Regions from separate parts of the Dorea sp. 210702-DFI.3.125 genome, predicted to be linked through region 2. Evidence: predicted binding sites of a transcription regulator. Region 2 holds the regulator's gene; the other holds the start of a gene.

The links. The regulator Rex, encoded in region 2, represses fermentation and respiration genes when NADH is low (regulators of the CRP and FNR family bind a similar motif). The targets are predictions, from matches to a motif close to ATTGTTAANTANTTAACAAT.
Region 1: the regulator Rex is predicted to act here: its motif matches at 1,411-1,430, upstream of LI164_RS01070 (acyl-CoA carboxylase subunit beta).

The regions. Positions count from the first base shown of each region.
Region 1 covers NZ_JAJCNF010000001.1:221,476-224,696, reverse strand. Annotated here, with positions in the region: gene LI164_RS01075 (2-isopropylmalate synthase) at 1-1,320, shown strand, start outside; gene LI164_RS01070 (acyl-CoA carboxylase subunit beta) at 1,533-2,972, shown strand; gene LI164_RS01065 (OadG family transporter subunit) at 2,987-3,221, shown strand, end outside.
Region 2 covers NZ_JAJCNF010000001.1:70,454-73,674, reverse strand. Annotated here, with positions in the region: gene LI164_RS00330 (NAD(P)H-hydrate dehydratase) at 1-1,049, opposite strand, end outside; gene LI164_RS00325 (redox-sensing transcriptional repressor Rex) at 1,130-1,771, opposite strand; gene LI164_RS00320 (ABC-F family ATP-binding cassette domain-containing protein) at 1,974-3,221, shown strand, end outside.

The sequences.
Region 1 (3,221 bases), 150 kb from region 2:
CAGTTAGAGTATGTAGATAAAAATCTGAAATACAGAGATAATGTTGTATTAAGCCTTCATCCACACAATGACCGTGGTTGTGGTGTTGCAACTGCGGAACTTGGAATTCTGGCAGGAGCTGACCGTATCGAAGGTACATTATTTGGAAATGGAGAGCGTACCGGTAATGTAGATATTGTGACATTAGGTTTAAATATGTTCTCTCACGGAGTAGATCCAAAGCTTGATTTTACTGATATGCACCATATTCGCGAAACTTATGAGAGACTGACAAGAATGCATGTCTATGAGCGTCAGCCATATGCAGGAGATCTGGTATTTACAGCATTTTCAGGATCACATCAGGATGCTATTGCAAAAGGAATGGCGTGGAGAGAAGAGAAGAAGTGCGATACATGGACAGTTCCATATCTGCCGATCGATCCACAGGATGTTGGAAGAAAATACGATTCAGATGTTATCCGCATCAACAGCCAGTCTGGTAAAGGTGGTGTGAACTACATTCTGAAACAGAGCCATGGAATCAATCTTCCAAAAGAGATGCGTGAGGAAGTCGGATATCTTGTGAAAGGTATTTCTGACCGTGCACATAAAGAGCTGACTCCGGAACTTGTATATCAGATTTTCTCTGATAATTACATTAATACAAAACCGGTATTCCATATTGACGAGTGTCATTTCAAACAGGTCAATGGAATTACAGCTGAGGTTACGATCAATCATGAGAAAGAGAGCCAGGCCATCACCGCAACGGGTAATGGACGTTTGGATGCGGTCAGCAATGCAATCAAACAGTATTTCAACGTCAGCTATGAACTGAGCTTTTACGAGGAACATTCTCTGACAAAAGGATCATCCTCCAAGGCTGTTGCATATGTTGGTATAATCTGCCAAGGAAAGACATTTTGGGGTGTTGGAATTGACGCCGATATTATCAAGGCATCCATTGAGGCACTCACAGTTGCAGTTAATAAGCTGGAAGAGATTGGAAATTCCAATACATGTAAAGACGCACGTATGATTGAAATTATGAATTATATTCAGGAGAACTATATTGATATTACATTAGATGACCTTGCTGAGAAGTTCTTCTTGTCTAAACCATACATTTCCAAATACATTAAGGAGAAATCCGGCGTCACATTTGGAGAACTGGTAAAGAAAATCCGTATGAAGAAAGCAAGAGCACTTCTTAAGAGCAGCAATATGACAGTGGAAAATATTGCATTATCTGTCGGATATCAGAATGTGGAGCATTTCAATCGATTGTTCAAAAAGGCATATAATATGACTCCAATTCAATTTAGAAATGAAAAATAAACAGAATTTATAGACCTATAAAAGCGGTTTTGAGCTAATTGCCCAAACCGCTTTTTGATTTTTAACAAAAGTCATAAATAATTAACAAAATTTGTCAAATCCTTAACAAATATGCCTTGTAGGCGTTGCCATTTTTCGGTAAAAAAGTTATAATAAATTCGGCGAAATTTTGGTATAACCATATTTTAATAAAGAAAATGGAGGGCTAAATTATGGGCAACATGGCAACAGAAAATGCAGCAGGTAATCGCATTGAACAGTTACTTGATGCAGGCAGCTTTGTTGAAATCGGCGGAGCAGTAACAGCCAGAACAACAGATTTCAACATGCAGGAAAAGAAAACTCCGGCAGACGGTGTCATTACCGGTTATGGAGTGATCGATGGTAATCTGGTATATGTGTACAGCCAGGACGCTTCAGTATTGAAGGGATCAATTGGTGAGATGCATGCCAGAAAGATCGCGAACATTTATGATATGGCAATGAAGATGGGGGCTCCTGTTATTGGACTTGTAGATTGTGCAGGTCTCAGACTTCAGGAGGCAACAGACGCACTTGAGGCATTTGGAACATTATATTTAAAACAATCACTTGCATCAGGAGTAATTCCACAGATTACAGCAATTTTCGGAACCTGTGGCGGAGGCTTGTCCTTAGTACCAGCTCTTACAGATTTTACATTTATGGAAGAAAAGAATGCGAAGTTATTCGTAAATTCTCCGAATGCGATTCCAGGAAATACAGTAGATAAATGTGATACATCTTCTGCAAAATTCCAAAGTGAAAAGACAGGTCTTGTAGATGGTGTCGGAACAGAAGAAGAGATTCTTTCAGAGATTCGTACATTAGTAAGCATTTTACCATGTAATAATGAGGAAGATGCATCATACACAGAATGTTCAGATGATCTGAATCGTGCATGTTCAGAGATTGAAAATGCAACAGAAGATACAGCAATAGCCCTTGCTGAAATCGCAGATGATCATGTATTCTTTGAGACTCAGAAGAATCATGCAAAAGACATGGTAACAGGCTTTATTCGTTTGAATGGTATGACAGTTGGTGCTGTTGCGAACAGATCTAAAGTTTATGATGAGAATGCAGAAGTTGTAGAAGAGTTTGATGGAGCACTTTCTGCAAGAGGCGCAAGAAAAGCAGCCAGATTTGTAGAGTTCTGTGATGCATTTAATATTCCGGTTCTTACACTGACGAATGTATCAGGATTTGCAGCAACTATGTGTGCAGAAAGAAGCCTTGCAAAGGCAGCAGCAAAATTAACTTATGCATTTGCAAATGCAACTGTACCAAAAGTTAACGTTGTAATCGGAAAAGCATTTGGAAGTGCTTATGTGACAATGAACAGTAAATCTCTTGGTGCTGATATGGTCTATGCATGGCCGACAGCAGAAATCGGAATGATGGAAGCAGATCTTGCAGCAAAAATTATGTATGCAGATGCTGATGCTGAGACAATCAACGAGAAAGCAAAAGAATATGCCGAGCTTCAGTCCAGTCCGGTTTCCGCAGCAAGAAGAGGTTATGTAGATACAATTATCCAGCCTGCTGACACTAGAAAATATGTCATCGGAGCATTTGAGATGTTATTTACAAAAAGAGAAGAAAGCCCGATGAAAAAGCATGGAACAGTTTAGAGAGGTGAGGCAAAGTGAAGAAAAAGATTAGCTTATTGCTCTGCCTGATGATGACCGCAATCGTATGCCTGACAGGATGTGGTAAGACACAGACTACTTTGGAATATGATGAGGCAATGATCGAGCAGGAGACAGAGTTTCTGATAAACTACTGCCAGAATGTAGACAGTGATACACTGGCACAGTGGAACGACCAGAACGAATTCAGCAAAGAGTATCAGTTCATGATGTCTGGATTGAAGTTCACAC
Region 2 (3,221 bases):
TCTGCATCTATGACACACGGTTTCTTTGTATATGCAATGGTTTCTTTTAAAATCTTCCTTGCAGTCTTCTTTGTTCCAAGTCCGGAACCTATAGCTACGACATCTGCCCAGTCGATCAAGCGATGTAGTTCATTGACATCATATTTTTCATAAGTTGTAATGATCGCTTCCGGGATCTGGCTCTGTAAGATCACGAGATTCTCTTTAGCAGTATAGATCTGCACCAGCCCGGTACCTGTCCTGTAAGCTGCAAGTGCGCCAAGATATGCAGCACCTGACATACCTTTGCTTCCGGTGATCATAAGAAGCTTTCCGTAAGTTCCTTTATTGGAGTCCGCATTTCGTTTCGGAAGAAGTGCTGCATAATCACTGCCCTCCAGTGTACAAACTGTTTCCTCATCTCTTTCCAGTGGAAGTGATACAATTCCGATATCCTCGGATACACAGATTCCTGCATAACTTCTTCCCGGATCAAGTACAAGACCAACTTTCGTCTCCTGAATTGTCACAGTATAGTCTGCACGCACTGCAGTTCCTAATACATTTCCTGTAGTTGCGCAAATTCCGGAAGGAATATCCACGGACATACGGACTGCATCAGACTGATTCACACACTCTATAATCTGTGCATATCTGCCTCCAACCTCCCGGCAAAGTCCAACTCCAAAAATTGCATCGATAATTAAAGTATACGGTTCACTTTCAAATGCTTCTTGCTCAAACCGCTCCTTAAACTGTGCTCCTGTATTTTTCAACTGTTCTATCTGATGGGCAGTCTCTGGTGTGCAGTGATCTCTGTTTCCGACCAGAACTGCTGTTACGTCACACCCTTCCCATGCAAACATTCTGGCAATCGCAAAGCCGTCCCCGCCATTATTTCCAGAACCACAGAGGACACATATTTTATTTAAATTAATTTTCCAGTCTTTAATGTGATCTACACATGCTCTGGCAGCCCGTTCCATAAGTTCCAGGGACGGGATTTTAAGTTCATTTATCGTAAATGAATCTGCCGTTTTCATCTGTTTAGCATCTGGCAAATATCTCATAGTTTTGATTCCTCCTGATAGAAAGAAACGTGCAAAGCCAGGATGCAATCTGAACAAACCTGTCTTTACACGTTATCTCCTTAATTATGTTCTTCCTTGTAGCGGCATATATTATATGACAGCCTCATCAGACTCTCGGATAAATGTACATTCTCAACAATCACACTTTCCGGAAGATTCAGATCTGTATGTGCAAAATTCCATATTCCGTGAACATTGTGATCTGCCAGAAATTTTGCGACTTTGATTGACTCATCCTTTGGAATCGTCAATGCTGCAATATCGATACTGTTCTCATCTACAAATTTCGGAAGCTCGTCCATCATCTGAATTGGAACACCACGAACTTCTTGCCCGTCAAGCTCCGGATTGATATCAAACAATCCTTTTAAGATAAATCCCCGCTTTTCAAATGATGCATAGTTCGCAAGTGCACGCCCCAAATTACCAGCACCAATAATAATAATATTATGATCCTGTTCCAATCCAAGAATTTTTCCGATTTCTGAGTACAGATATTTTACATTATAGCCATACCCCTGTTGCCCGAATCCGCCAAAATTATTAAGATCCTGACGAATCTGGGAAGCTGTTACTTTCATTCTTTTACTAAGCTCATTGGAAGAGATTCGTTCTACTCCCTGCTCGATCAGCTCCCCAAGGTATCTATAATATCTGGGTAATCTACGGATAACTGCCTGTGAAATTCCCCTGTTTTGCATGATCCGCACCTCCTTCCTTCAAAAATTTCTACTCATTATTATAGGCAATCGTTAGTATAATGTCAAACTTTTTAGTTGTTTTTTGTAGTATTTTCGTTATAATAGTATAAGATGATGCCAAAATTATGCGGTCGCAGCGCCGGACGCAGCCCTGCGGCATCTTTATTTCTCAAAATCACAGGATTTTATCAAGGAGGATAGGATGATACTTGCATGTCACAATATCAAAAAAGCCTTTGGAGAGGAAGTAATTGTCTCCGGCGGCTCCTTTCATATAGAAGACCACGAAAAAGCAGCTCTCGTAGGACCGAACGGTGCTGGAAAGACAACACTTCTTAAGATGATCGTTGGTGAGATTCAGGCGGACGGCGGCAATGTTGTTCTGACACGCGGCAAGACGATGGGATATCTGGCACAGCATCAGGATATGAATAATGACCATACGATCTATCAAGAGGTACGCACTGCAAAAGCCGATATTCTCGACATGGAGCGGCAGATTCGTGAGATTGAACAGGAAATGAAGCATTTAAGCGGAGAACGTCTGGAAGAACGTATGAATACATACCAGCGGCTCACAGCAGCATTCGAACGTGAAAATGGATACGCCTGCGAAAGTGAAATCACTGGTGTTTTAAAAGGACTGGGATTTACAGAAGAAGAATTCGCAAAACCGGTTGCAACTTTATCCGGAGGTCAGAAAACCCGTGTTTCTCTCGGAAAACTGCTCCTCACAAAGCCAGATATTCTGCTTTTGGACGAGCCAACCAACCATTTGGATTTAAATTCCATCTCATGGCTGGAAACTTATCTTCTGAATTATCCCGGTGCAGTACTGATTGTCTCTCATGACCGGTATTTCCTGAACCGGGTTGTAACAAAAGTCGTCGAGATTGAACTTGGCAAGCTTACCACTTTCATGGGCAATTATACAGATTACGCCCAAAAAAAAGAAATGCTCCGTGAAGCCAGAATGAAAGAGTATCTGAACCAGCAGCAGGAAATTAAGCATCAGGAAGCGGTCATTGAAAAGCTCCGCTCCTTCAACCGCGAAAAATCCATCAAGCGTGCAGAAAGCCGTGAAAAGATGCTGGATAAGATGACCCCGGTTGAAAAACCGATGGAACTACATACAGATATGCATTTAACACTGGAACCTTCCTGTGTCAGCGGTAATGATGTCTTAAGTGTCGAGCATTTAAGCAAAGCATTTCCACCACAGATTTTATTTGAAGATGTCAGCTTCGAAATCAAGCGTGGGGAACATGTCGCGATCATCGGAGATAATGGAACCGGAAAAACAACAATCCTTAAGATTTTAAATCAGGTACTCAAAGCTGATTCTGGAAGTTTCCGTCTCGGTTCTAATGTAAAGATTGGTTACTACGATCAGGAACACCACGTTCTACACATGGAAAAAACTATTTTCCAGGAGATTTCCGACGACTAT